2 regions of the Rhizobium sp. BR 317 genome follow, and region 2 is predicted to be linked to the other one. Evidence: predicted binding sites of a transcription regulator. Region 2 holds the regulator's gene; the other holds the start of a gene.
The links. Region 2 encodes PhoB, which activates phosphate uptake and scavenging genes when phosphate is short. Its sites were predicted from a motif close to TGTCATNNANCTGTCAT; they were not measured.
Positions count from the first base shown of each region.

Region 1: the regulator PhoB is predicted to act here: its motif matches at 7,757-7,773, upstream of QD357_RS05535 (NAD-glutamate dehydrogenase).

Region 1 covers NZ_JARWLB010000003.1:94,160-109,395, reverse strand. Annotated here, with positions in the region: gene QD357_RS05580 (phosphatase PAP2 family protein) at 1-273, shown strand, start outside; gene lpxE (lipid A 1-phosphatase LpxE) at 473-1,216, shown strand; gene QD357_RS05570 (ArsR/SmtB family transcription factor) at 1,536-1,829, shown strand; gene QD357_RS05565 (glucose 1-dehydrogenase) at 1,991-2,740, shown strand; gene QD357_RS05560 (Dps family protein) at 3,044-3,553, shown strand; gene QD357_RS05555 (aspartate-semialdehyde dehydrogenase) at 3,881-4,915, shown strand; gene QD357_RS05550 (lytic transglycosylase domain-containing protein) at 5,203-6,024, shown strand; gene QD357_RS05545 (carbonic anhydrase) at 6,100-6,741, opposite strand; gene pdxY (pyridoxal kinase PdxY) at 6,814-7,689, opposite strand; gene QD357_RS05535 (NAD-glutamate dehydrogenase) at 7,984-12,774, shown strand; gene QD357_RS05530 (MFS transporter) at 12,923-14,311, shown strand; gene purH (bifunctional phosphoribosylaminoimidazolecarboxamide formyltransferase/IMP cyclohydrolase) at 14,469-15,236, opposite strand, start outside.
Region 2 covers NZ_JARWLB010000007.1:125,356-130,227, forward strand. Annotated here, with positions in the region: gene argF (ornithine carbamoyltransferase) at 1-164, opposite strand, end outside; gene QD357_RS13345 (aspartate aminotransferase family protein) at 238-1,437, opposite strand; gene QD357_RS13350 (GcrA family cell cycle regulator) at 1,863-2,387, shown strand; gene phoB (phosphate regulon transcriptional regulator PhoB) at 2,476-3,159, opposite strand; gene phoU (phosphate signaling complex protein PhoU) at 3,192-3,905, opposite strand; gene pstB (phosphate ABC transporter ATP-binding protein PstB) at 3,958-4,773, opposite strand; gene pstA (phosphate ABC transporter permease PstA) at 4,788-4,872, opposite strand, start outside.

The DNA.
Region 1 (15,236 bases), on a different contig from region 2:
CCCTCGGCGCATTCGGCCAATGTGGGTGCGCTCTTTGTCACTCTGGCCCTGCTTTTCCCGCGATTCCGGCTGCTGTTCATCGGCATCGGCCTTTGGCTTGGCGCTTCGCGCATCATCATCGGTGTCCACTATCCAAGCGATGTCACCGCCGGCCTGGCGCTCGGCGCCTGGATCGCTTTCGCCGTTGCGATCCTCTTTTCCCGTTTCGGCCTGGTTTTTTCCGTGGTCAAAGACGGGTGGCCGCGGCCGCGGCTGAACCACGGGCTTCGCTGAACCACCGACCGTCTTAAATCTGTAAAAAAACTGTTGCAGGAGCCTGCTACAGCAATTCCAGGAAAGTGCGTGAGCCGCTTTCCGTCCGGAATTGCGTGAAAACAAAAAGATAGAGCAGTCCAGCGATTCCGTGAGGCGCTGAACTGCTCTGGGCGTAATTGCCGACTTGGGTAGGAAGTAGCGGCGACAGGCGGTGGATATGCAGGCGATCTTGACGTCTCTGGACAGGCGGTGGCGGCGGAACAAGAGCGGCTTCGCACCGTCGCATTGGAAGATCTGTCTGTTCCTGACCGCCAATGTCGTCTTGCTCGCGGCGCTGCTGTTCGATTGGCCGGTCGGCGCCAACATCAAGAACATCGCTCCACCCATTCATTTCTTCGGCAAACTGCTCACCAATTTCGGCGAATCCGGCTGGATCATCCTGCTCAGCGCCTTTCTGTTCTTCGAAGGCTGGGCCGGCAGCCGGCTGTTGCAATCGCCACGCTGTCGTTGCCAGGCCCTGCGCATCTGTCAGATCGGCGGCTATCTGCTGACGACCATCACGCTGTCGGGTATCATCGCCAATCTCCTGAAGCGCGCCATCGGCCGTGCCCGCCCAATGCATTTTGAGGATTGGGGTCCTTTCGGTTTCTCGCCCTTCAACGGCCATGCCGGCTTCGAAAGCTTCCCGTCCGGCCATGCGACCACCATCGGCGCCTTCTTCGTGGCGCTTGCCTTCCTCTTCCCGCGCTATCGTTACATCTTCATCGCCTGCGCCCTCTGGCTGGCGACCACGCGCGTGATGATCGGCGCCCACTATCCGAGCGACGTCATCGCCGGCCTCGCCCTCGGCGGCTGGTTTTCCTTCATGGTGGCGATCGTCTATTCCCGCTACGGCCTGCTCTTCCGCATCGGCGAGACCGGCTGGCCGGTGCCGAGATTGCCGCTGTTGAAGGGGAAGTAACCTCTTTGCCGCGGCCTTGGGGCCACCCTCGTCCTTCGACAAGCTCAGGATGAAGGTGGAGCGCATACCGCGCCCGGCCACAGGGGATAAAGTCCTTCACTCCGAGGAGCGAAGCCAAAAAAGGTTAGCCCTCATGGTGAGGCGGCGCACAGCGCCCTCGAACCACGAGGGCGGATGAGGGAAAAGAAAATTCCCCTCATCAATATGCCACGCAACGCACCATCACACCTCGAATAGTTGCCAAGTATTGCCTGCATTCATATATCTGAAGCGGCGAATTTGCGGGAAATCCATTCCCCGTTCGAGTGTGGCGAAGACAATGACCGATGCAGGACAGACGCGACTGAGCGAAAGGCAACTCGGGTTGATTTCCCGGGCGCTCGCCGAGCCGCGCCGCGTGCAGATATTGAAGGAAATCGGCGGTCGCGCCGAGCCTATGCCTTGCAGCATCCTGACGCAGTGCCATGCTGTCAGCGCCGCGACGATATCGCACCACATCAAGGAACTCGAAAACGCCGGCCTCATCGAGATCGTGCGGGAAGGCAAGTTCGCAAACTTGCTGCTTCGGCGCGATGTCCTGAATGCCTACATGGCGGAACTCGCCACCATCTGACAATTCTTTTCCCTCCGCCCGCAACGGCTGCTCTTGTATCAGTTAGATGATTATCTAAATATCAAAGGGACGGGATGAAGGTCGACACACTAAGGCCCTCGTCTGCGTCAACAATTCGATAGTTATAAAATTATCTAACAACCTTCTCGACAGGAGATAACATGAGCAAGCTGGCAGGCAAGGTCGCGATCGTGACCGGAGCATCGAAGGGTATCGGCGCAGGCATCGCCAAGGCATTGGGCGAGGCAGGCGCGGCCGTCGTGGTCAATTATGCGTCGAGCCGGGAAGGCGCCGACAAGGTCGTGGCCGAGATCACCGCCAAAGGCGGCAAGGCGATCGCAGCACACGGCGATGTTTCGAAATCCGCCGACGTGAAGCGGCTTTTTTCCGAAACCAAGGAAGCCTTCGGCGGCCTCGACATCCTCGTCAACAATGCCGGCGTCTATCAATTCCAGGCGCTGGAAGAGATCACCGAAGAAGAATTCCACCGCGAATTCAATATCAACGTTCTCGGCACACTGCTGACGACGCAGGAAGCGGTGAAACATTTCGGCCCCGAAGGCGGGAACGTCATCAACATCGCCTCGACAGCCGTTACCATGAACCTGCCGACCGCTGCGGTCTATACGGCGACCAAGGCCGCCGTCACCTCGATCACCCAGATCCTTGCCAAGGAACTCGGCCCACGCAACATCCGCGTCAACACCATCTCGCCCGGCGGCGTCGAGACTGAAGGCGTCATCGCGGCAGGCATTATCGGCAGCGATTTCGAGAAGCATATGGTTTCGCAAACACCGCTTGGCCGCCTCGGCCAGCCGACCGATATCGCTCCGATCGCTGTTTTCCTCGCCTCGAAGGATTCCGGCTGGTTGACGGGCGAAACCCTCTATGCCGGCGGCGGCTTGAAGTAACCGCTTATCCCGCAGAGCCGCTTTCCTCCCAACGAGGGAAGCGGCGTCCCCCATGCCATGGCCGATCCGGCCGGCCGGCACCTCCGGCAACAATTGCCAAACCGCATCCGTCTTCATACTATCATTGCCGTTCGGGTTTTTCCGTCGATCCGCAGCCACTTTTGCTGCAAACGACATCTTGACCGCGAAAACCTTCACGACAGATCCTATCTGCAATGCGATCCCTTGCGAGCGAACGCCGTAAATTCCTGTGAAAGTCTCTGAGAGATCGCTGTTGCGACCAACGAAACGGAGCACGTCATCATGAATACCGCCAATACCAAATCGAAACTGGGCACGCGCACCAATCTCAGCGAAGAAGCGACACGCGATATTTCCGCAGCACTGAATGCGCTGCTGGCCGACGTCTTTTCCCTTTATCTCAAGACCAAGAATTTCCATTGGCATATGAGCGGGCCACATTTTCGCGATTACCACCTGTTGCTGGATGAGCAGGGCGAGCAGATCTTCGCCATGACGGACCCGATGGCCGAACGGGCCAGAAAGATCGGCGGCACCACGTTGCGTTCGATCGGCCACATCGCCAAGCTGCAGCGCATCCCCGACAATAATGCCGAATATGTCGACGCTCAGGATATGCTCGCCGAACTGGCCGACGACAATCTCAGGCTTTCCGCCGAAATCCGCGCCACGCACGATGTCTGCGATGAATATGGCGATGTCGCCACCGCCAGCCTTCTTGAAAATTGGCTGGACGAGACGGAACGCCGCATCTGGTTCCTGTTCGAATCCACGCGCAACAGCAGTCGCTGAGGCTGAGATCGATTTCCGCGTTCCCGCCTCGGTGGGAACGCAAAATCCTTGACTCCTGTGGAAAACCCCTTAGAACCGGCGACGGAAAAGGAAGACCTCCATGGTTCGCTTCGAACAGATCGATAGATTCGATCACCTGGCAGAATTTGCCGGGCAGGAGTTCCGTTTTCCGGTTTCTTCCAAAACCAAGGCCAAAACGACGACGAAAACCGTCTGACGTCTCTGGCCTGCCGCTCTCTCCCCGGCTCGGCTGGGGACAGGAACCGGTCGTCATGACCGTGGTTCCCCCCTCGCCAAAGAGGAGAGAAGAGAAAGAGAGCTTGAGAAATGGGTTTCAAAGTTGCAGTTGCGGGCGCGACCGGGAATGTCGGCCGCGAAATGCTCAATATCCTGTCCGAACGCGGTTTTCCGGCTGACGAGGTCGTAGCGCTCGCATCGGCCCGCTCGCAGGGCACCGAAGTTTCCTTCGGCGACCGGACGCTGAAGGTTTCGAACCTGGAGAATTACGATTTCTCCGATACCGATATCTGCCTGATGTCGGCCGGCGGCGATGTCTCCAAGAAGTTCTCGCCGAAGATCGGTGCCCAGGGCTGCGTCGTCATCGATAACTCCTCGGCCTGGCGCTACGACGCCGACGTGCCGTTGATCGTGCCGGAAGTGAACCCCGATGCCGTCACGCAGTTCACCAAGCGAAACATCATCGCCAATCCGAATTGCTCGACCGCGCAGCTCGTCGTGGCGCTGAAGCCGCTACATGACTTTGCCAAGATCAAGCGCGTCGTCATCTCCACCTACCAGTCCGTTTCCGGCGCTGGCAAGGACGGCATGGACGAGCTATTCAACCAAACCCGCGCCGTCTTCGTCGCCGATCCGATCGAGTCGAAGAAGTTCACCAAGCGCATCGCCTTCAACGTCATTCCGCACATCGATGTCTTCATGGAAGACGGCTACACCAAGGAAGAATGGAAGGTGCTGGCCGAAACCAAGAAGATGCTCGATCCGAAGATCAAGGTCACCTGCACCGCCGTGCGCGTGCCGGTCTTCATCGGCCATTCGGAATCGGTCAACATCGAATTCGAAAACGAAATCACTGCCGATCAGGCTCGCGATATCCTGCGCGAAGCCCCGGGCTGCCTCGTCATCGATAAGCGCGAAAACGGCGGCTACATCACGCCTTATGAGTCTGCTGGCGAAGACGCGACCTACATTTCGCGCATTCGCGAGGATGCGACGGTCGAAAACGGTCTCAACATCTGGGTCGTCTCCGACAATCTGCGCAAGGGCGCGGCACTGAACGCCATCCAGATTGCCGAACTCCTGATCAACCGCGGCCTCGTCAAGCCGCGCAAGCAGGCGGCCTAAACGGTTTATAAACCAATTTACGGTTCTTAAACCTTTGCTGGCTAAGCAGGATTTAAAGAAAAGCCTCGTCATTTCGCATCGAAAGGCGAGGCTTTTACAAAGCTGCTTAGGTGCAATGTTTCACGTGAAGCGAAATATTGATCGCGAAAACGTGATAATGACAGAATTGCCGGATACTGGCATGGTCCGGTCACAGTAAGACCGCGTGTAGGCCTGGAAAATAGAAGGCTTATGCGCCATCAAAAACCGTTACCGCGTCTCGCGCGGTAAGAATTCGGGGACTCTGAATGCGCATGACAAAGTCTGGAATGGCAGCTCTCGTAGCAGGCGGGTTGCTGTTGGTGACGCCGTTTGCGGCCAATGCGGCAGCTTGTGGCAATACGTCGGCTGGTTTTGAGAATTGGGTGCAGCAATTCAAGCAGGAAGCCCAGGCTCAGGGCGTCAGCGCCTCTGTTCTCGACCGGGCCTTTGCCAACGTGCACTACAATCAACCAACCATCCGCGCCGATCGCGGTCAGAAAAGCTTCAAGCTCTCCTTCGAAGACTTCATGAGGAAGCGCGGCGGCCAGACGATCATTACCCGCGGCAAGGCCATGAAGCAGGCCAATGCCCCGTTGTTTGCGAAAATCGAGAAGCGCTATGGCGTGCCCGCCGGCCCGATCATTGCTATCTGGGGCATGGAAACCGGTTTCGGTGGCTTCATGGGCGACCAGCATACGCTTTCCGCCGTGTCGACGCTCGCTTATGACTGCCGCCGCTCCGATTATTTCACCGATCAGCTCTATGCCGCCCTCAAGCTCGTCGGCGAAGGCTATCTTAGCCCGACCGCCCGCGGTGCAGCCCATGGCGAAATCGGCCAGACGCAATTCATGCCGAAGAACGTCGTCAATTTCGGTGTCGACGGCGATGGCGACGGCAGGGTCGATCTGGTCGGATCCCGCGCCGACGCGCTGGCCTCGACTGCAAACTTCCTGAAGGGCCATGGCTGGCAGCCGGGTCTTGGCTATCAGCCCGGCGAGCCGAACTTCGCAGCGATCGGTGGCTGGAACGATGCAGCCGTCTACCAGCAGGCAATCGCCTATATCGGCAAGCAGATCGACGGCCAATAATCACGGCGACAAAATTGATAAAAGGCGCTCGGCCAAATGGCCCGGGCGTCTTTTTCGTTTGTCCCTATCGAGGTCTCAGATTTCCGGCCGGATAAAATCGCGCGTCTCGGGGTCCATCACCCACAGCTCGCCAGTCGAAATATCGAACCACGCACCGTGCAGGCTCAATTTCCCTTCCTCTTCCAGCGCCTTGATATCAGGAAAGCTGCGCAGATTATTGAGCGAATTGCGGATGGAGATGCGCTCCAACGCCGTCTGCCGCTCGGCCGGCGTCATGACGTCATTGCTCTGGATCTGCTCGGCGGCCGGCTTTACGAGGCCCATCCAGCGGCCGATGAAATCGCCCGGCGACAGCGGCTCGGCATTCGGGTCCAACGCTGCGCGGATACCGCCGCAACGACCATGCCCCATGACCACGATATCTGAGACCTTCAGCGACTGCACCGCGAATTCCAGAGCTGCGGACGTCGAGTGAAAATGACCATCCGGCTCGTAGGGCGGCACCATATTGGCGACGTTGCGGATGACGAAAAGCTCTCCGGGACCCGCATCGAAAATAGTCTCCGGTGCAGAGCGGCTGTCGGAACAGGCAATCACTAGCGCCGCGGGCTTCTGCCCATCCTCCGCCAGACTGCGATAGCGCTCGCGTTCGTCGACGTAACGCCCGCTCATGAAGTTGCGATAGCCATTCAGAAGGGAGGTAGGAAAGCTCAGCATAGTATTGAATTACAGCGCACTGCGGCCGATGGCAACTATTGCGCTGCAAAAACCTATCGCCCGAGCCGATCGCTATTTCTTCCGCCGTTGCGCCGGATGCAGCAGGCGCCGCATCTGCACCATTGCCATGGGGGTCGATAGGCTGGAAGCATCGGCGGCGAGCGTCAATTCGTCGCTGCCGCGCTTAACCGCCCGCGCCAGCACTTCGTAGACGCTGGCCGTGGTCAATTGCAAAGCCCGCTCTTCGTCCATCCCTGACAGCAGCCGCGACAGGAACACGGCCGAGAGCAGGTCGCCGAGCCCGTTCGGCGCCTTGTCGATGCTGCGATGTTCGGCAAACAGCGCGTTGCGGCCGCTGAGATAGAGATTTCCGGTGCCGCCGGTCATCATCGGAACGGCCGACGTTACCAGCATGCGCGGCGGCCCCAGCGCCAGGGCAGCCTCCATGACGGCATTGTTGTCCTCTAGCGGCGCGCCGGCGAGCCAGGCAAGCTCGTGGCGGTTCGGCGTCGCCAGCGATGCAAGCGGGATGAGGTGATCGCGGATCGCTTCCGCGGTTGCTTCCGGCACATAAAGCCCACCGGAATCGCCGATGACGGGATCGCAGGCATAGAAGATATCGGGGTTCTTTTCCCGCAGTGCCGTTACCAACCGCGCGACGGAGCGCACTTGCGCTGCATTGCCGAAATAACCCGACAGCACCGCCTTCACCTCCGCCAGCCAAGGCGCGGCGATGAGATCGTCGATCGCATGGTCGAAATCCGCCTCGGCAAAGGTTAGCCGGGTGGAGCGGCCATGGCCGGGGTGCCAGGGCAAAACGATGGTCGGCAGCGCCCAAACGGGGTGACCCAGGGTTTCCAGCGCGAAGACGGCGGCGCGATTGCCGACGGAGCCTCTGACGACATGGCTGGAGATGACGATAACGGCGCCTGCCGCAGTGTCCGACATGATGCTTGTTTCCAGTTCCGATCTTCGGGCCACGATGGCGCCGGTGATGATCTCTTTATCGTCAGTCTGTCAACCACGCTTCACAGAGTCATGAAAACCTCTGTTGAGGACGCAATATCGCCAATTCTGCGCCGATTTTCCCGCGATTTGCATCGAGATCACAAAAACCAGCAAGATTTTTCAAAATTTGAGGCCAAATCCGTCGAAAAGCGATGAAATCCGCATTCATTTTGCCAGTTTTTTCGATAAATCTTCTGATAAGGTCACCAAAACTCTGAAATGGGGAGGAATTTCATGGCATCGAGGACCAATCCGAAACGGGAAAAACAGATCGAAGCGGCCCGCAAGATCGCCGCCGCGACCGGCGAGGCGCATCTCGATCCGGAAATCCTGTTCGGCCGGGCGAGCAATGACGATATGGAGCGCTACAGCCCGGAAATGCTGGCTCTTGCCGCCGTGCATGCGGCGGGTGAACTGGCGGCCTGGAGCGGCTCGTCTCCCCGTGTGACCATCGAACAGGTCGCCAATATCGAGCCCGAAGGCGCACCCGTTTCGATCCTGTCTATAACGGATCATAACATGCCGTTCCTCTACGAATCGGCGATGGGCGAGGTGACGAGCAGCTACCGCGACCTTTACATGGCGGTGCATCCGATCCTCGTCATCGAAGACGGCAAGCAACCCACGCTCTATTCCGCCGATCAACCAAGCGATCCGGCCAATCGCGTCAGCCATATTCAACTGCACCTGTCGCCGCTGACCGCGGCGCAGGCAGCGGACTTGATCAAGCGCGTGCAAACCGTGCTCGACCAGACGCATCTGACCGTTTCCGACTGGAAGCCGATGCTGACGCGGCTGGATACGGTGATATCCGAGCTTTCCACTTACGAGACCACCGGCCGTCGTAAAGCGGATCGCGATGAAGCGCTGGCCTTCCTCGCCTGGCTGCGCGACGGCAATTTCACCTTCCTTGGCATGCGCGAATATGTCTATTCCGGCAAGGGCGCCAGCGCCAAGGTGGAGCGCGACCGCGGCGCCGGCCTCGGCATCCTCTCCAATCCCGATGTCCTCGTCCTGCGCCAGGGAAAAGACGCCGTCACCACGACCCCGGAAATCCTGGCCTTCCTCGAGGGACCGGATTTCCTGATCGTCACCAAGGCCAATGTGAAGTCTGTCGTCCATCGTCGCGCCTATATGGACTATGTCGGCGTCAAGCGTTTCGATGCCGATGGCAAGGTCACCGGCGAACTGCGCATCGTCGGCCTCTATACATCCACCGCCTACACCAGCGCCGCCGCCGAAGTGCCGCTGCTGCGTTCCAAGGTGCAGAAGGTCAAGGACTACTTCGGCTTCGACCCGGCCAGCCATTCCGGCCGCATGCTGGACAACACGCTGGAATCCTATCCGCGCGACGATCTTTTCCAGATCGATACGACGCTGCTCGCAAGCTTTGCCGAACAGATCAACGACCTTGCCGATCGGCCGCGCGTCCGTGCGCTGCCGCGCATCGACCATTTCGATCGCTTCGTCTCGGTCATCGTCTACGTTCCGCGCGAGGAATATGATTCCTCCGTCCGGGAGCGAATCGGCAATCATCTGAAGACCGTCTATGACGGCCGCGTCTCCGCCTACTACCCAGCCTTCCCGGAAGGTGGCGTGGCGCGCGTGCATTTCATCATCGGCCGCAGCGGCGGCAAGACCCCGCACATTCCGCAGGCCAGGCTTGAAGCAGCGATCCGCGCCATCACCGCCCGCTGGGACGACCGCTTCGAAATGCTGGCCGGGCCTAAGGCGCCGCATATCTCCGTCAGCCAGGCCTTCCAGGAGGCCTTTTCGCCGGAGGATGCCGTTGCCGACCTGCCCAACATCATGGCCATTGCCGGTGCCGGACAGATCCGCATCGCCTTCTACATCCGCAAGGATGAAACGGGCGATATCCTGTCCCTGAAGATCTTCCACGGCGAAGGCAATCTGGCGCTGTCGCGCCGCGTGCCGCTGCTCGAAAACCTCGGCTTCAACGTACTCAGCGAGCGGACCTTCGACATATACGTCACCGCCAAGAACGGCGGGAACGGCCATATCGTTCTCCATGATATGGAGCTCGAAGCTCGCGGCGGCGTGACGATCGACCTCGCGCGCCACGGTGCGGCGCTGGAGGAAGCCTTCCTCGCTGCATTCGGCGGTACGATCGACAATGATAGCTTCAACCGGCTGATCATCTCCGCCGGCCTTTCCGCCCGCGAAACCAACGTCCTGCGCGCCTATGCCCGTTATCTCCGCCAGGCTGGCATTGCCTATTCGCAGGATTACATTGCCGCGACGCTGGACAAATATCCGCGCATCGCGGGCTCGATCTTCCGCCTGTTCCACGACACGCTCGACCCCAGGCTCAGCGAGAAGAACCGCACGAAGAAACTCAGCGACTTGCATGCGACGATCGAGACCGAACTCGCCGACGTTCCAAGCCTCGACGACGACCGGATTCTCCGCCGCTACGTCAATGCCGTCGACGCGACGCTGCGTACCAACCATTTCCAGAGAAACCCAGATGGCACGCCAAAGGCCATGCTTGCCTTCAAGCTCGATCCGAAGCTTCTGGACGGTCTGCCGGAGCCGCGGCCTTTCCGCGAGATCTTCGTCTATGGCGTCGAGGTGGAGGGCGTGCACCTGCGCTTCGGCAAGGTCGCCCGCGGTGGCCTGCGCTGGTCGGACCGCGCTGAAGACTACCGTACCGAGGTTCTGGGCCTTGTGAAGGCGCAGCAGGTGAAGAATGCCGTCATCGTGCCTGTCGGCGCCAAGGGCGGCTTCTATCCGAAGAAACTTCCGGTCGGCGGCAGCCGCGACGAGATCTTCAATGCCGGCCGCGAAGCCTACAAGACCTATATTCGCACCCTGCTGTCGATCACCGACAATATCTCGGGCAACGATATCGTCCCGCCGCCGGACACTGTGCGGCAGGATGGAGACGACCCCTATTTCGTCGTCGCCGCCGACAAGGGCACGGCTACTTTCTCCGACACCGCCAATGCCCTGGCGCAGGAAGCCGGTTTCTGGCTCGACGACGCCTTTGCCTCGGGCGGCTCGGCCGGCTACGACCACAAGAAGATGGGCATCACCGCCCGTGGTGCCTGGGAGACCGTCAAACGGCACTTCCGTGAAATGGATATCGATATCCAGACGACGCCCTTCACCGTCGCCGGCGTCGGCGACATGTCCGGCGACGTCTTCGGCAACGGCATGCTGCTGTCACCCAAAATCCGCCTGCTCGCCGCCTTCGATCACCGCGACATCTTCATCGATCCGGATCCGGACATGAAAAAGACGCTTGCCGAGCGGCAGCGGCTTTTCAATCTCGCCCGCTCGAGCTGGCAGGATTTCGACAAGAGCGTCCTGTCGAAGGGTGCGATGATCATCTCGCGTTCGGCCAAATCGGTGACGCTGACACATGAGGCCGCTGCCACTATCGGCATCGACAAGACGGTGGCGACACCCTTCGAGATCATGACGGCGATCCTGAAGAGCCCGGTGGACCTGCTCTGGTTCGGCGGCATCGGCACCTATGTGAAGGCGCCGGCCGAAACGGATTCGGAAGTCGGCGATCGCGCCAACGATCCGATCCGCATTACCGCGGAGGAGGTTCGCGCGAAGGTCATCGGCGAAGGCGCCAATCTCGGCGTCACCCAGAAGGGCCGCATCGCCTACGGCCTCAAGGGTGGACGCTGCAATTCCGACGCCATCGACAATTCCGCCGGCGTCAACACCTCGGACGTCGAGGTCAATATCAAGATTGCGCTGGCATCCGCCATGTTTGATGGCCGCCTGACGCGCGCCAAACGCGATACGCTACTGGCATCGATGACCGACGAAGTCGCGACACTGGTGCTCCGCAACAACTATCTGCAGTCGCTGGCGATCTCGCTGACGGAACGCAAGGGCACTGGCAACGGTCTGGAGCTCAGCCGCTTCATGAGTGTTCTCGAAGGCGCAAAACAGCTCAACCGCAAGGTCGAGACGCTGCCGGACGACCAGACCTTTGCCGAGCGCTACGCCAATGGCCGGCCGCTCAGCCGCGCCGAGATCGGCGTCCTGCTCTCCTATGCCAAGATCGTCCTCTTCGATGCCTTGGCGGCGAGCGACCTGCCGGACGACCCCTATTTTGCCGCGACGCTCAGCCGATATTTCCCGGCGAAGATGCAGCGCTCACATGCCGCCGATATCGCCGGCCACCGGCTGCGCCGCGAAATCATCGCAACGGCATTGGCAAACGAAGCGATCAACCGCGGCGGACCGGGCTTTGCCGTCAGCATGATGGATGCAACGGCCGCTTCTGCCGCTGAAGTGGTCAAGGCTGCCGTGCTCGCCCGCGACGGCTTCGATCTCGACAGGCTGTGGAACGAGACCGATGCGCTCGACGGTAAAGTCGGCGGCCAGACGCAGAACCGCGTCTATGGCGAAATCACCGAAGTCTATACGGTGCTGACCCGCCTGCTGCTGAAAACCGGAGCGGCCAAAGGCGACATGGAGGAAACCGTTAGCCGGCTTCAGGCAGCATTGAAACGGCTGCGGCCTGTCTTCCTCAGCCAGATCCCGGCGGATTTCGCAGCCGAGATCGCGACCCGGCAGGCGGATTATCAGACCGCCGGCCTCCCGGAAAAGCTCGCGTCCGAGATCGCGACGATCTACGCGCTCGTCCTCGTGCCGGAGATCATGCAGATCGCCGAGCGCACGGGCGATACGCTCAACCGCGCCGCCGAAAGCTACTTCACGGTGTCGCAGACCTTCCGCGTCGGCCGCCTGCTACTTGCCGGCAGCCGGATCATCACCGGCGATCACTATGAAAGCCTGGCGCTGGCCCGCAGCCTCGACCAGATCGCAGGCGCTCGCCGCGATATCGTCATCTCGGCGCTCAGCAATCATCCCAAGGACAAGCAACCGATCCTCGCCTGGCACGCCGAAGACCGCATCCGCATCAACCGCATTGCCGAAGAGCTTGCGGGCCTCAGCGAAAGCGGCGATCCGAACCTTGCCCGGATTACCGTTGCCGCCGGCCTCCTGACCGACCTTGCGCATGACCGGGCGAGATGACACAGTCCGCCCGGTTCGATTGAGCAATTCCAGGAAAACTGCGAAGCGGTTTTCCGTCCGGAATGCGTAAAAACAAGGATAGAGCGGGAAAGCGATTCCGGGAAACGCTGAACCGCTCTATCCGCGCTATGGAAACAGGGGCAGGCATTTGGTGGCTACAGAAATAAGGGACGATGCGCCGGCAAAAGTGCCGGCGCGGGGCATCTGGGGGTGGATGTTCTTCGACTGGGCGGCACAGCCGTTCTTCACCGTCGTCACCACCTTCATCTTCGGTCCTTATTTCGTCGCGCGGCTGACGGCGGATCCCGCCTCTGCGCAGATAGACTGGGCTAACATGGGGACGATCTCTTCGGTGATCATCGCCGTGTTGTCGCCGGTACTCGGTTCGATCGCCGATCAATCTGGCGCTCGCAAGCCCTGGATTGCCTTCTTCGCCGTCATCAAGATCGTAAGCCTCCTCTGCCTCTGGGGCGCGGCACCAGGCTCGCCTTTGATCTATCCCATCATCTTCATGATCCTCGCGTCGATCTCGGCCGAGTTCTCGATCGTTTTCAACGATTCCATGATGCCCCGGCTGGTCGGCAAGGACGATGTCGGCAAGCTGTCAAACGCTGCCTGGGGACTTGGCTATCTCGGCGGCATGATCGTATTGATCACCGTCGTAACGCTGCTGGCCGGCGATCCGCAAACCGGCAAGACTATTTTCGGTCTGAAGCCGCTCTTCGGCCTCGACGCAAGGCTCGGCGAGGATGCGCGCATCACCGGGCCAATCTCTGCCGTGTGGTATTTCATCTTTATCCTGCCGATGTTTTTGTTCACGCCCGACGCCCCACGCGGCCTGCCGCTTTACGCAGCAGTGCGTTCGGGCCTGCGCGAGCTCTCGACGACCTTGGGTGAATTGAAGCGCCGGCGCGGCATCAGCCTCTTCCTCATTGCCCGTATGATCTATCAGGATGGCGTCAACGGCCTGCTGTTTCTCGGCGGCGCCTTTGCTGCAGGCATGTTCCATTGGACAACAATCGAGATCGGCATCTACGGCATCATCCTCAACGTCATCGCGATTTTTGGCTGCTTTGCGGCTAGCTATGTCGACCGTTGGCTCGGCTCGAAAACGACCGTCCTCATCAGCCTAACATTGTTGCTTATCGCAACCCTCGGCATCATCTCGACAGGCCCGGGCTTCACGCTTTTCGGCCTCGTACCGCTCTCGACGGTCAGCTCCGGCGGTCTGTTCGGCACCGCAGCGGAAAAAGCCTATATCGGCTACGGCCTATTGATCGGCATCGCCTTCGGCCCTGTGCAGGCCTCATCGCGCTCCTATCTTGCCCGCAGCGTCAGCCTTCATGAGGCGGGCCGCTATTTCGGCATCTACGCACTCTCCGGCCGAGCAACCAGCTTCATGGCGACGCTATTCTTCTCTCTGGTGACCTATTGGAGCGGCTCAGCGCGCCTTGGCATGGCAACGCTCATCATTTTCCTCGCTGGCGGGCTGCTGCTACTGCTGCCGACACCGTACCCGGCTGACAAGGCGAAGTAAAATATCCCTCCTTTGATAAGGGATATACCGGTGAGATGACTAGCCCTCATGGTGAGGAGGCCCACAGGGCCGTCTCGAACCACGAGGGCGGGTGGTAGCCTACGGGGCCACCCTCGTCCTTCGACAGACTCAGGATGAGGGTGGAGTAGCGACGATGTTAGTGACGGAAGTGGCGCACGCCCGTGAAGACCATCGCGACATTGTGCTCGTTGGCAGCATCGATGACTTCCTGGTCACGCATCGAACCACCCGGCTGAATGACGGCCGTAGCACCTGCGGCAATCGCCGAGAGCAGGCCGTCGGCAAACGGCAGGAAGGCTTCGGACGCCACGGCGGAGCCGCGCGTTAGCGGTTCGACAAGCCCCATGGCCTTGGCGGCTTCCTCAGCCTTGATCGCGGCGATGCGGGCCGAATCGACGCGGCTCATCTGGCCGGCGCCGATACCCGCCGTCTGGCCATCCTTGGCGTAGACAACGGCGTTGGATTTCACATGCTTGGCGACACGGAAGGCAAACTTCATGTCTTCCAGCTCCTGCGCCGTCGGTGCACGCTTGGTGACGACCTTCAGCTCCATATCTTCGACCAGCGCATTGTCGCGATTCTGCACCAGCAGACCGCCAGACACGGTCTTGGCGGTCAGGCCGGCTGCACGCGGATCGGGCAGGGCGCCGACGGAAAGCAGGCGGAGGTTCGGCTTGCGGGCGATAATTGCCTTGGCTTCTTCGCTGACCTCAGGCGCGATGATGACTTCGGTGAAGAGCTTGACGATCTCTTCTGCCGTTTCCGCATCGAGCAGGCTGTTCAACGCGATAATGCCGCCGAAGGCCGAGACGGAATCGCAGGCAAGAGCCCGCTTATAGGCTTCAAGGAGGCTCGGACCGGTGGCAACGCCGCAGGGATTGGCATGCTTGATGATCGCGCAGGC
Region 2 (4,872 bases):
GTGGACGGCTTCTCGAAGATCATCGCCAGCATCTTGCCGGCCAGCGGCTTGTCGGCCGCACCTGCCTTCAGCGCCTGCTTTCGCACGATGGCATCGTCAATGATGCTGCGCAGATCGGCAGCCGCGACGGCCGAGAGATCGAGAAAGTGTTTCGGTGAAGCCATGTCCCTACCTGTACTCCAGAAATGATAACGCCCGCTGTGAGGGCAAAAACGCCCCGATCAGCAGGCGTTGAACTCAAGCCGACTTCTTGACGCGGGCGGCGCGCAGAGATTCTGCAGCGCGTTCGATACGGACAAGGCCTTCGCGCGCCTCCTCGGCCGTGACCACCAGCGGCGGCAGCAGACGGATGACGTTGTCGCCGGCCGGCACACCCAGCAGATGTTCGGCGCGGATCGCCTGCAGTAGATCCGACTGCGGAATGGCAGCCTTGATGCCGAGCAGCAGCCCCTCGCCGCGGACATCCTCGATAATATCCGGAAAACGATCCTTGAGCGAGGCCAGACCCTGGCGGAAGACCAAGGCCACATCGCGCACATGCTGCAGGAAGCCATCCGACAGCACGACATCGAGCACGGCGTTGCCGACCGCCATGGCGAGCGGATTGCCGCCATAGGTCGAGCCATGCGTGCCCGCCTTCATGCCCGAGGCCGCCTCCGCGGTCGCAAGGCAGGCGCCGAGCGGAAAGCCACCGCCGATGCCCTTGGCGACAGCCATGATATCCGGCGTGATGCCGGCCCATTCATGGGCGAAGAGCTTGCCGGTGCGACCGACGCCACTCTGAACCTCGTCGAGGACCAGAAGCAGGCCATGCTCGTCGCAGATCTGACGCAGGCCGCGCAGGAACTCGTTGGTCGCCGGGCGGATACCGCCCTCGCCCTGCACCGGCTCGATCAGGATCGCAGCCGTAGCACCGGTAATCTCGGCACGCACGGCGTCGAGATCGCCGAAAGGCACCTGGTCGAAGCCGGGGGCCTTCGGGCCGAAACCTTCCAGGTATTTCTCCTGGCCGCCGGCAGCGATCGTCGCGATCGTGCGGCCATGGAAGGCGCCTTCGAAGGTGATGATATGGTATCTGTCGGGATGCCCCTTGAAGAACTGGTAGCGACGCGCCGTCTTGATGGCGCATTCCAGAGCCTCGGCTCCGGAATTGGTGAAGAACACCTTGTCGGCGAAGGTGGCGTCCGTCAGCCGCTTCGACAATTTCTCCTGGCCCGGCACCTCATAGAGGTTGGACAGGTGCCAGACCTTGTCAGCCTGCGACTTCAACTCTGCAACCAGATGGGGATGAGCGTGGCCAAGCGAATTCACCGCAACGCCGGCGGCAAAATCGAGGTAGCGCTCGCCGGTCTCCGTGATCAGCCACACGCCCTCGCCTCGCTCGAACCGCAGCGGAGCACGCATGTAGGTGTCATAAAGCGGCGCGGTTTCAGCCATGGCGCATTCTCCTCGATCACAACCTTTAGGGCCTGTCGTTTCCTTCGTGTGAAACGGGCCCCGGAAAATCAAAAATGCCGCCTTTCGGCGGCCTGAGCACTATTGATGTTTTGCACTGCGATGTCAACAAAACTGGCGATTTAGCAGGTGCGGCAGAGCGCCTCCGGAGGGAGGCCATCTCTTCGACAAGTTATATTGCATAAATGCCACTCACGTATAGCAAGTTGGGGAAAACCTCGAAATCGATTCCTCAAGAATCCCGCGACTCTTGTCACGGAGTCAGCCTCACACTAGGTTAAAAACCAATTACTAGACTGCATGCGGCGGAACTAGTCACCACAATTTTAAAGCGTTTCACGCCTCGACCCAATGCGAGGCAATGGTGAGGGATTCTGCCATCAGAAACGCGACAGCGGAGACAGGGCATGAATTGGACAGACGAACGCGTCGAGAAGCTGAAAAAGCTGTGGTCCGAAGGTTTGAGCGCCAGCCAGATCGCGGCACAGCTCGGTGGTGTCAGCCGTAATGCCGTCATCGGCAAAGTGCATCGCTTGAGCCTGCCAGGCCGAGCGAAGGCCGGTGGCGCAGCAACCGCAGCTCGAGCGCCGAAGCGCAATACCTCGGCCCCACGGGCGCCGAATTACGCCTCGCGCGTTGCAACCCGCACGGTTACCCGCCAGCAGGGTGCGACGATGCTCAAGGAAGAGGTCGAGATCGATACGGTCCACGAGATCGAATATCGCCCGGCCACCAATGTGGTCGTTCCGATCTCGCGCCGCCTCGGCCTGACGGAACTCACCGAACGCACCTGCAAGTGGCCGGTCGGCGACCCGCTGAAGGATGATTTTCACTTCTGCGGCAACGACAGCCCGGACTCCTCGCCCTACTGCACCTACCACCAGCGGCTGGCTTACCAGCCCGTGCATGAGCGGCGCCGGGCGGCACACTGAGCCATATCAACCATATGAAAAACGGGCCGAAAGGCCCGTTTTCTGTTTCCGCCGCCATGTTGGAGGACGGCCCGCCGGGTTTCCCCGATCAGGCCTCCATAGAATAACCCGCGCCGCGAACGGTGCGGATGACATCCTGCATATTGGAGAAATTCAGCGCTTTGCGCAGACGGCCGACATGCACGTCGACGGTGCGTTCGTCGACATAGATATCGTGCCCCCACACGCCGTCGAGCAACTGAGAGCGCGAGAAGACACGGCCGGGCGATGACATCAGGAATTCCAGCAGGCGGAATTCCGTCGGCCCCAACCGCACTTCACGGCTCTTGCGGTGGACGCGATGGGTCTCGCGGTCCAGTTCGATATCGCCACAGCGCAGGACCGTGGACAGAACCTCCGGGCGGGCTCGGCGCAGCATTGCCTTGACGCGGGCCATCAGCTCCGGCGTCGAGAACGGCTTGACGACATAGTKGTCCGCGCCGGTGGAAAGGCCGCGCACGCGCTCGCTTTCCTCGCCGCGAGCGGTGAGCATGATGATCGGCAGGCGCTCCGTCTCCGGCCGCATACGCAGCCGACGGCAGAGCTCGATGCCGGACACGCCMGGGAGCATCCAATCGAGGATCAGAAGATCGGGGATGCGCTCCTGGAGGCGCAGCTCGGCTTCGTCGCCTCTCAGGATAGTGTCGACCTCGAAGCCTTCCGCCTCGAGATTATAGCGCAGCAGAACGCTTAGCGCTTCCTCGTCTTCTACAACAGCTACTCTCGGAACCATGCGCCTCTGGTCTCCTTCTCTTGGCGTCTACTTTATTCCGTCACTGCACCGACGGTGTTGGCGGTATCGTCCTTCGGGCGCTCGCCTTCGGGCTGGGCACCGGTCGCCATGTAATAGATCGTCTCGGCGATGTTGGTGGCATGGTCGCCGATGCGCTCGATGTTCTTGGCGCAGAAAAGAAGATGCGTGCAGGTGGTGATGTTGCGCGGATCTTCCATCATGTAGGTCAGCATCTCGCGGAAGAGCGAGGTGTACATGGCGTCGATTTCCTCATCGCGCTCGCGGATCGACACGGCCTTGTCGGGCGAACGGGTCGAGTAGACGTCGAGCACTTCCTTGAGCTGGACGAGCGCCAGTTCGGAGAGGTGTTCGATGCCGCGGGCGAGACGCCGCGGAACGCCGGTGCCCTGCACGGCGATGACGCGCTTTGCGGTGTTCTTGCCGAGATCGCCAACGCGTTCCAGATCGGAAGCGATGCGGATGGAGCCCATGATTTCACGAAGGTCGGCAGCCATCGGCTGGCGGCGGGCGATGGTGACGATCGCCTTGTCGCCGACTTCGCGCTCGGCGTGGTCGAGAATGACGTCGTCGGAGATGACCTTCTGCGCCAGAGCGGCATCGCCGTTGACCAGCGCGCGGACGCTGTCGCTGACCATCTGCTCCGCCAGGCCGCCCATTTCGGAAATGCGGCGCGTCAGGAACTTCAGGTCCTCGTCATAAGCAGAGAGAATGTGTGTAGAGACCATTTTTCTATCCTCAAGGTGAAAGGTGCGAAGGGAACCGCGCGGGGGAGCATCATCAGCCAAAACGGCCCATGATGTAATCCTGCGTGCGGAAATCATCGGGATTGGTGAACATCTTATCGGTATCGTTCTCCTCGACCAGATGGCCGAGATGAAACATTGCGGTACGCTGCGAAACGCGGGCTGCTTGCTGCATGGAATGCGTCACGATGACGATCGTGAAGTTTTCCCGAAGCTCATGAATGAGTTCCTCGACTTTGGCGGTGGCAATCGGATCGAGCGCCGAACACGGCTCGTCCATGAGAATGACCTCCGGACTGACAGCGACGGCACGGGCGATGCAAAGGCGCTGCTGCTGGCCGCCGGAGAGGCTGGTCCCTGCCTCAAAAAGCCGGTCCTTCACCTCGCCCCACAGCCCGGCCTTCTGAAGGCTGGTTTCGACGATATGGTCGAGATCGGTCTTGGACCGATGCAGGCCATGGATACGCGGGCCATAGGCGACATTCTCGTATATCGACTTCGGGAACGGATTGGGCTTCTGGAACACCATTCCGACGCGGGCGCGCAGCTCAACAACGTCGATGCTGTTGTCGTATATATCCTGATCGTCGAGCGTGATCTTGCCGGTGACGCGGCAGGTGTCGATCGTATCGTTCATGCGATTGAGGCAACGCAGGAAAGTGGACTTGCCGCAGCCGGAAGGACCGATCAGCGCGGTGACCGTGTTGGCGCGGATGTTCAGGTCGACATCGAACAGCGCACGCTTGTCGCCGTAATAGACCGAGACAGCCTGGCCGATCATCTTATAGGGGATCGTCATCATCTTCCTGGCCAGTGCTTTTTCGCTCGCGGCTTCCGTCATCATGTTCATTCCATCGCCTCCTGTCACCAGCGCCGCTCAAAGCGACGGCGCAGCAGGATGGCGCCGATGTTCATCGCAACGAGGAAGAAGAGCAGGACGATGATGGCC